DNA from 2 places in the Ramlibacter sp. GCM10027632 genome. Region 2 is predicted to be linked to the other one. Evidence: predicted binding sites of a transcription regulator. Region 2 holds the regulator's gene; the other holds the start of a gene.

Region 1 (4,699 bases), on a different contig from region 2:
CGCGATCGGCGTGGCGGTGCTGGTCTGCCTCACGCTCGAAAGCCGGGAGCGTGTCCGGCAGCAGGAGGCCCCATGAGGCAGACCGACCTCTGGACCATGGCGGTCATCCTCGGCCTGGCCGTGGTGACCGTGGTGGCGCGCGGCTTCTTCTTCATCTCCAGCCGCGACTGGTCGCTGCCCGAGTGGGCCGAGCGCGGCCTGCAGTACGCGCCCATCGCCGCCCTCTCGGCCGTGGTGCTGCCCGAGGTCGTGATGGCCCAGGGCCACCTGGTGCCCACCTGGCAGGACGCCCGCATCTTCGGGGCCGCGGTGGGGGTGGCGGTGTTCTTCTGGCGCCGCGACACGCTCCTGACCATCATCGCCGGCATGGCGGTGTACCTGCCGCTGCACCTCGGCCTGGGCTGGTAACGGTTCCGGACCCGGGGCGTCAGCCGGGTTTCCTAAAATGGCGGGTTCTCCAAGGGACCGACCATGAACATCCTCCGCTTCTCCGATCTGTGCGCCCAGGGCAAGGCCCGCGGCCAACGCGTCTTCATCCGCGCCGACCTGAACGTGCCCCAGGACGACGCCGGGAACATCACCGAGGACACCCGCATCCGCGCCTCCATCCCCTGCATCCAGCTGGCCCTGGACGCCGGCGCGGCGGTGATGGTCACCTCCCACCTGGGCCGCCCCACCGAGGGCGAGTTCAAGCCCGAGGACTCGCTGGCGCCCGTCGCCAAGCGCATGGCCGAACTCCTGGGCCGCGAGGTGCCGCTGGTGTCCGACTGGGTCGAGGGCGTGCAGGTCGCGCCCGGCTCCGTGGTGCTGCTGGAAAACTGCCGCCTGAACAAGGGCGAGAAGAAGAACAACCCCGAGCTGGCCCAGAAGATGGCCGCCCTGTGCGACATCTTCGTGCACGACGCCTTCGGCACCGCGCACCGCGCCGAGGCCTCCACCTACGGCATCGCCCAATTCGCCAAGGTGGCCTGCGCCGGCCCGCTGCTGGCCGCCGAGATCGACGCCATCTCCAAGGCCCTGGCCAACCCGAAGCGCCCGCTGGCCGCCATCGTGGCCGGCTCCAAGGTCTCGACCAAGCTGACCATCCTGAAGTCGCTGTCCGCCAACGTGGACCAGCTGATCGTGGGCGGCGGCATCGCCAACACCTTCATGCTGGCCGCCGGCCTGAAGATCGGCAAGTCGCTGGCCGAGGCCGACCTGGTCGCCGAGGCCAAGGCCGTGATCGAGGCCATGAAGGCCCGCGGCGCCGAGGTGCCGATCCCCACCGACGTGGTGGTGGCCAAGGCCTTCGCCGCCGACGCCCCGGCCACCGTCAAGGCGGCCACCGAGGTGGCCGACGACGACCTGATCCTGGACATCGGCCCGCAGACCGCCGCCAGGCTGGCCGCGCAGCTCAAGGCCTGCGGCACCATCGTCTGGAACGGCCCGGTGGGCGTGTTCGAGTTCGACGCCTTCGCCAAGGGCACCGAGACCATCGCCCGCGCCATCGCCGAGTCCAGCGCCTTCAGCATCGCCGGCGGCGGCGACACCCTGGCGGCCATCGCCAAGTACGGCATCGAGAAGGACGTGGGCTACATCTCCACCGGCGGCGGCGCCTTCCTCGAGGTGCTGGAGGGCAAGACCCTGCCGGCGTTCGAGATCCTCGAGAAGCGCGCGGCGGGCTGATCGCCCCCGCACCAAAGACAAAGGGGCCCGCGGGCCCCTTTGTCGTTGTCGTTCCGTCGGGTCAGGCCGGCAAGGCCGCCGGCTGGCTCGTCGCCCGCCCGGCGTAGTCGGTCCAGCAGCGACGGGTGAAGTCGTACAGCTTGCAGGCGCGCGCCGTCTGGAAGTACCAGCGCCAGGAGAAGCGCTGGACCACGATGCGGCCCGGCAGCAGTTCCTCGAGCTTGTCCTGCGCCTGCTTCAGGCGGTACAGCGGGATGCTCATGTCCACGTGGTGGGCGGTGTGCTCCATGATGTGGTGCATCAGCGCGCCGATCCGGAAGGGGAAGGTCAGGTGCACCGTGGTCGACACGAAGGGCTGGGCCTTCTGCCAGGCGGCGCGGTCGTCGTGCCAGGAGACCTTCACGTGCGTGTGGTGGACGTAGACGACGAAGCCGATCATCGAGCACCAGAACAGGAAGGGCAGCACGAAGCCGGTGACCAGCAGCAGCGCGATCGACTGGCCGGTCGCGGCAGCCGCGGCCACCAGGCCGCCGAGCCACACCAGGCCGGCGACGGAGACCAGCAGGTTGTCCCACAGGAACACCGGGCGGCGCGAAGGCATCTGCTTGCGCGAGGGGAAGAACATCTTCTTCCACCAGATCTCGATGAAGTAGTACAGGCCCGGGGCCCAGCCGCTGCGGTAGGCGCGGTCCAGGGCGCGCTGCACCGGCGTCATGGCCGCGAACTCGGCGGCGGTGGCCGGGGCCCAGACGAAGTCCACGCCCTTGAGGTTGGTGAAGCCGTGGTGCACCACGTTGTGCCCCGCATCCCACAGGCTGTAGGGCGTGAGCGAGGGCAGGAAGGCGATGCGGCCCAGCCACTTGTTCAGGCGGCGGTGCGGCGTCAGGCTCTGGTGGCAGGCGTCATGGCCGATGATGAACAGGCGGCCGATCACGAAGCCGGCGGCCAGCCCCAGCAGGGCCTTGGCCCACCAGGCCTCGACGGCGATCACGCCCGCCAGCAGCGCCGCGAACAGCGCATAGTCCAGCGCGAGCAGGACGAAGGCGCGCAGCGTGGTGCGTTGCGACAGGGGGATGAGCCACTCGCGGATGATCTTGCGATGCGGCAGGGGGGCTTCGGGAGGCAGCGGCTGCGGATGGGGAGTCATGGAATCTTGGCAAACACGGGTAAACCCGTGGATGGTAAACACGTCCACTTACAGATTCGATGACCTGGATCAACCGGGGCGCCGGAGCGCGCTGGTAACCGCGCTGTAACCGGCGCCACGGCGCGCGTGTGAGAATGCCCGCGCAGAGACAATCCTCAACCCCGGAAACAACCACCATGGCCCGTAGAGCCACCAAGATCGTCGCCACCCTCGGCCCCGCCTCCAGCGACCCCCAACTCCTCGAACAGATGATCCGCGCCGGCGTGAATGTCGTGCGCCTGAATTTCAGCCACGGCAAGGCGCAGGACCACATCGACCGGGCCCGCCTCGTGCGCGAGGCCTCCCGCCGCGCCGGCCGCGAGGTGGCCATCATGGCCGACCTGCAGGGCCCCAAGATCCGCGTGGGCAAGTTCGCCGAGGGCAAGGTCCTGCTCGAGCCGGGCATGAAATTCGTGCTCGACGCCTCGCGCACCGAGCCCGGCGACCTCGCCGGCGTGGGCCTGGACTACAAGGAGCTGCCGCGCGACGTGAAGCCCGGCGACACCCTCCTGCTGAACGACGGCCTGATCGTGCTGATCGTCGACCATGTGGACGGCGACAAGGTCCACACCACCGTCAAGCTCGGCGGCGAGCTGTCCAACAACAAGGGCATCAACAAGATGGGCGGCGGCCTCACCGCGCCGGCGCTCACGGCCAAGGACATGGAGGACATCCGTACCGCCATGAGCTTCCAAGCCGACTACGTGGCGGTGAGCTTCCCCAAGAACGCCACCGACATGGAGATGGCGCGCCAGCTGTGCAACGTGGCCGCCGCCGAATTCCGCCACAAGCCGGGGCTGATCGCCAAGATCGAGCGGGCCGAGGCGATCCCGAACCTGGAGTCCATCCTCAAGGCCAGCGACGGCATCATGGTCGCCCGCGGCGACCTCGCCGTGGAGGTGGGCAATGCCGCCGTGCCGGCGCTGCAAAAACGCATGATCCGGCTGGCCCGCGAGCATGACAAGGTGGTGATCACCGCCACGCAGATGATGGAGTCCATGATCACCAACCCGGTGCCCACCCGCGCCGAGGTGAGCGACGTGGCGAACGCCGTGCTCGATGGCACCGACGCGGTGATGCTCAGCGCCGAGACCGCCGCCGGCAAGTACCCGCTGGAGACGGTCGTCGAGATGGCCAACATCTGCGCCGAGGCCGAGCGCGCCGAGGACGTGCAGCTCGATGCCGATTTCCGCGGCATGGATTTCCACCGCATCGACCAGTCCATCGCCATGGGCGCGCTGTTCACCGCGCACCACCTGGGCTGCAAGGCCATCGTGGCGCTCACGGACACCGGCTCCACCGCGCTGTGGATGTCGCGCCACCGCATCCACGTCCCGATCTACGCGCTCACGCCCAAGCTGGCGACGCAGCGCAAGATGGCGCTGTATCGCAACGTGCGCCCGCTGCTGGTGGACCAGAGCGCCGAGCGCGACACCGCGCTGGCCGAGGCCGAGGGGCACCTGAAGCAGCGCGGCATCGTCACCGGCGGCGACATCTACGTGATCACCTGCGGTGACCGCATGGGCAACCCCGGCGGCACCAACATGCTGAAGGTGCTGCGGGCCACCTGACCGCCCCCCCCGGCCGCTCCCCGCGGGGAGGGGCGGGCGTGGAAACCGCGGAGGGCGAGGCCGCCCGCCCGCCTTCAGCGCGCGGCCTGCGCCAGTTCCACGGCCAGCCGGTTGTGCCGCTCCAGCAGCGGCGCCAGGTCCACGGTGGCCAGGCGCCCGTCCTTCACCACCCGCCGGCCATGGACCACCACGTGGTCGGCCTGCGGGCTGGCGCAGAGCAGCAGCGCGGCCACCGGGTCGTGCACTGCGCCGCCGGCCATGGCCAGCGTGTCCAGGC
Region 2 (4,699 bases):
GCTGGCCCTGGTCGATCAGGTCGGTCCACTCCTCCAGCGTCTTGGCGTTCTGGCTGTAGGTGGCGCCGACGCGGCCGATGGCGGAGACGCCCAGGCCGATCAGGTCGCAGTCGGGCTGGGTGCTGTAGCCCTGGAAGTTGCGGTGCAGGCGGCCCTGGCGCTTGGCCACGGCCAGCGGGTCGTCGGGCAGCGCGAAGTGGTCCATGCCCACGTAGACATAGCCCTCCTTCTCGAAGGCGGCCAGCGCCGAGGCCAGCATGCCGACCTTGCTGGCGCCCGAGGGCAGGTCGATGGCGATGATGCGCCGCTGCGGCTTGAAGCGCTCCGGCAGGTGCGCGTAGGCATAGAGCGCGATGCGGTCGGGCCGCAGCTGCGCCACCTGCGACAGCGTGCGCGCGAACGACTCCGAGGTCTGCTTCGGCAGGCCGTAGATCAGGTCCACGTTGACCGACTCGAAGCCGATGCGGCGCGCCTCGTCCACCAGCGCGAAGACCTGCTCCACGGGCTGGATGCGGTGCACCGCCTTCTGCACGTCGGGGTCGAAGTCCTGCACGCCGAAGCTGACGCGGTTGAAGCCCAGGTCGGCCAGCGCCTGCAGGCGGGTGGCGTCCACCGTGCGCGGGTCGACCTCGATCGAATACTCGCCGCCGGGCACCAGCGCGAAGTTGGCGCGCAGCATGGCCATGAGCTGGCCCAGCTCGGCGTCGCTGAGGAAGGTGGGCGTGCCGCCGCCCAGGTGCAGTTGGCTCACCGACTGCCCGCGCCCGAGTTCGGCGACATGCAGGGCCACCTCGCGCGCCAGGTACTCGAGGTACTCCGCGCCGCGCTCATGGTGCTTGGTGATGATCTTGTTGCAGGCGCAGTAGTAGCACAGGGACGCGCAGAACGGGATGTGCACGTAGATCGACAGCGGCAGGGACGAGGGCTGCTGCCCGCGCTGGCGCAGGGCCTGCGCGTAATCGCCGGCGGTGAACGCCTCGACGAACCGGTCGGCCGTGGGGTAGGAGGTGTAGCGCGGCCCGTTGATGTCGAAGCGCTGCAACAGCTCGGGCGAGATGGTGTTCATGGCGTCCTGCGGATTCCTCAGCGGGTGACGAGCACCGGCACCGGCGATTGCGCGACGACCTTCGCGGCCACGCTGCCCAGCACTACGCGGGCGATGCCGGTGCGGCCGTGCGAGCCGATGACGATGAGGTCGGCCTGGGTGTCGCGGGCGGTCTCGAGCAGGCCCTCGATGACCGAGACATCCTCGACGAGGCGGGTGACCAGGGGCACCGGGGCGCCGCCCTCGGCCGACATGCGGGCCACGCGGGCATGGGCCTCGGCGCCGTGCACGCGCGCAGCCTCCATGTAGGCGTTGAAGCCCATGGGGTTGGCCTCGCCGATGCCCAGGTAGGGATAAGGGTCGACCACGTAGAGCGCGGTCAGCGTCGCCCCATGGGTGCGGGCGAGGGAAATGGCCAGCGTGGCGGCGTGGTCCGAGGCGGCCGAGCCGTCGGTGGCCAGGAGGATGCGCTTGAACATGGTGTGACCTCTCAGGGGAAGTGACGTGTTGGCGGATGATGCGACGGGATGCTCCCGCCGTGGTTGATTCGGGTCAATTGACAGGTCGCTTGCAGGCCACAGAATCGGCTCCATCTGACCGTATCGCCCCGACTGAAAGGCCCGACGACCATGACCACCTTCCAAGCCGAGATGACGCCCCGCTTCCAGCAGCTGCTCGAGCGGCGCGAGGCCGAGCTGCGCGCGTTGCTGGCCGAGGAATCGGCCCGCGACCAGGCCGAGGCGCAGGCGCGCGAGCCGGGCGAAGCGGTGACCGACTTCAAGGACCTGGCCGACGCCGAGACCAGCACCGCGGTGCACGAGATGCAGCACACGCACGCGGTGCAGGAACTCGAGGCGGTGCAGGCGGCGCTGCTGCGGCTGGCGCGCGGCCAGTACGGCCAGTGCCTGGCGTGCGGCGAGCCCATCGAGCTGCGCCGGCTGGAGGCGCTGCCGACGGCGCTGCGTTGCATCCGCTGCCAGTCGCTGGCCGAGACCGCCTGAGCCAAGCTCAGTGCACCCGGCTGTCGAAGGCCCGTCCCAGGGCCTCGAGGTCGAGGATGCGGATGTGGCGCTTGTCCACCTCCAGCAGGCGCTGCTGCTGGAAGGCCGAGAACGTGCGGCTCACCGTCTCCAGCTTCATGCCCAGGTAGCTGCCGATCTCGGCGCGCGACATGCGCAGGTGGAACTCGCTGGCCGAGTAACCGCGCGCCTTCAGGCGCTGCGAGAGGTTCAGCAGGAAGGCCGCCAGGCGCTCCTCGGCGTTCATGCTCCCGAGCAGCATCATCAGGCTGTGCTCACGCACGATCTCGCGGCTCATGAGGCGGGCCATCAGCATCTGGATGTCGGCGCTGCCGCTGGCCAGCTCGCTCAGGTGGGTGTAGGGGATGGCGCAGACCTCGGCATCCTCCAGCGCGGTGGCGGCGCTGGCGTGGCGGCCGTGGGCGACGCCGTCCAGGCCCATCAGCTCCCCGGCCATGTGGAAGCCGGAGACCTGCTCGCGGCCGTCCACCAGCATCAGGCTGGACTTGAAGGTGCCGCTGCGCACCGCGTAGATGAACTGGAACTTGTCCCCCCCGCGATAGAGCTCCTCGCCGGTGCGCACGCGGCGGCGGCCGAAGCGCAGGCCGTCCAGGCGCTGCAGGTCCGCGCCGCTGAGGCCGCAGGGCAGGCACAGGTCCTTCAGGTGGCAGTTGGAGCACAGGGTCTTGAGCGGCGCGGCGCCGCAGCCGGCGCCCTCCGAAGACTCCGTCACGGAGCGGCGCGGCACGACGCGGACGGGAGCGATGGCGTGTTCGTGGTTCATGCGGGGGTCTCTCTCGTGGGGTGTTCAGTGATGGACGCGGCTGCCGGCATCGGCGATCGCGTCGGGCAGCTGCTCGAAGTCGCTGCTCTTGTCCAGGAAGCTCGCGGCGCCCTCGCCGAGGTAGCGCTTGCGGTAGGCGGGCGCGGCGTTGTTGCTGAAGACGACGAAGGCGATGCCCGGGGCCGCCTCGCGCACCGCCTTGAGCACCTGCAGGCCCGTGCCGCCCTCGAGCTGGACATCGAGCACGACCACCTCCGGCCGGCTGGCCAGGATGCCCTCGATGCAGCCTTGCGGCGTGGCCGCCTCGCCGACGACCTCCATGTCGTGCTCGCCGAGCAGGTTGGCCACGCGCGAGCGGATCGGGCCGGAGTCGTCGGCCAGGAAGACGCGGGGATGGGAGCTGGGTGCCATGGACGTGACTGTGCCGCGTCCGCCGGCTCTTGCCCATCAGTAAGAGCTGAATTGCTGGCTAGGAATCGTCTGGAACGCGGCCTAGGACTCGTCCTAGGCCGCCAGGGCGGCGCTCAGATCTCGGTGGCGTCCGCCAGCCCGTGCTTGATGGCGTAGCGCACCAGGTCGCTGGGGTTGCCCAGGCCCAGCTTGTGCATCAGGTTGGATTTGTGGGTGCTCACTGTCTTGACCGACAGGCTCATGCGCTCGGCGATCGCGGTGACCGAGGCGCCGGCCACGAGCTGCTGGAACACCTCGAACTCGCGGGCCGACAGCGCCTCGTGGGGCGCCGCCTCGCGGCCCGGCATGGCCCCCAGGGCCAGCTGCTGGGCCACCTCGGCGGTGACGTAGGCGCCGCCGTCGGCGATCTTGCGCAGCGCCTGCTCCAGCTCGGCGGGCGCGCTTTCCTTGGTCAGGTAGCCGCTGGCGCCGGACTTGATGGCCCGCACCGCGTACTGGGTCTCGTGGTGCATGGACAGCACCAGGATGCGCACGCGCGGCCGCTCGGCCTTCACCAGCTTGATCAGCTCCATGCCGCTGCGCCCGGGCATGGACAGGTCCAGCACCAGCAGGTCGAACTCGGCCTCGCGCACCCGCTGCAGCACCTGGGCGCCGTCGGCGGCCTCGCCCACCACCTGGAAATCGGGCACGCGCGCGAGGATGCCCTTGAGGCCCTCGCGCACGATGGCGTGGTCATCGGCCAGGACGACGCGGATCATGTGCCGGCCCCCTGCCCCGCCGGCGCCGGGATGCGCGCCGCGACCCGCGTGCCCTCGCCCGGGGTGGACTCGATGGACATCGTGCCCTCCAGCAGCTGGGCCCGCTCGCGCAGGCCGATCAGTCCCAGCGACTGCGGCTTGCGGCCGGCGCCGGTGTCGAAGCCGACGCCGTCGTCGCGCACCTCGATCACGATCTGCCGGCCAGCGCGCGCCACGCGCACCCACACGGTCCGCGCCCGGGCATGCTTGGCGACGTTGGCCAGAGACTCCTGCACGATGCGGAAGACGGCCGTGGCGTAGGGCTCCTCCAGTTCGAGGGACTCGTCGAGGTCCAGCTCGCAGTGCACGCCATGGCGCTGCGTGAAGCTCTGGGCCAGCCACTCGATGGCGGGCACCAGGCCCAGGTCGTCCAGCACCAGCGGGCGCAGGTCGGCGGCGATGCGGCGGGTGGCGGCGACGCTGGCGTCCAGCATCTGCAGCATGCCGCTGACCTTGGCCGCCGCAGCCTCGGGGTCGCGGGCCAGGTGGTCGCGCAGCCAGATGGCGTCCATCTTGAGCGCGGTCAGGGACTGCGCGAGCTCGTCGTGCAGCTCGCGCGCGACCCGGCTCTTCTCCTGCTCGCGGATGGCGGAGGCCTCGGTGGCGAAGCGCGCCAGGTCCTGCCGCGCCCGCATCCGCTCGG

What was found. Region 2 encodes FNR, which switches genes on or off when oxygen is low (the NO sensors DNR and NnrR bind a similar motif). Its sites were predicted from a motif close to TTGATNNNNATCAA; they were not measured.
Region 1: a site for FNR is predicted at 2,872-2,885, ahead of ACFQZY_RS09045 (fatty acid desaturase). Genes of this name have one in related genera too.

Annotation. Positions count from the first base shown of each region.
Region 1 is NZ_JBHTGW010000005.1:40,522-45,220, forward strand. It holds gene ACFQZY_RS09030 (AzlC family ABC transporter permease) at 1-76, shown strand, start outside; gene ACFQZY_RS09035 (AzlD domain-containing protein) at 73-408, shown strand; gene ACFQZY_RS09040 (phosphoglycerate kinase) at 472-1,665, shown strand; gene ACFQZY_RS09045 (fatty acid desaturase) at 1,727-2,812, opposite strand; gene pyk (pyruvate kinase) at 2,989-4,422, shown strand; gene ACFQZY_RS09055 (8-oxoguanine deaminase) at 4,497-4,699, opposite strand, start outside.
Region 2 is NZ_JBHTGW010000002.1:430,862-435,560, reverse strand. It holds gene hemN (oxygen-independent coproporphyrinogen III oxidase) at 1-1,066, opposite strand, end outside; gene ACFQZY_RS05505 (universal stress protein) at 1,084-1,524, opposite strand; gene ACFQZY_RS05500 (TraR/DksA family transcriptional regulator) at 1,675-2,046, shown strand; gene fnr (fumarate/nitrate reduction transcriptional regulator Fnr) at 2,054-2,848, opposite strand; gene ACFQZY_RS05490 (response regulator transcription factor) at 2,873-3,259, opposite strand; gene ACFQZY_RS05485 (response regulator) at 3,373-4,017, opposite strand; gene ACFQZY_RS05480 (PAS domain-containing sensor histidine kinase) at 4,014-4,699, opposite strand, start outside.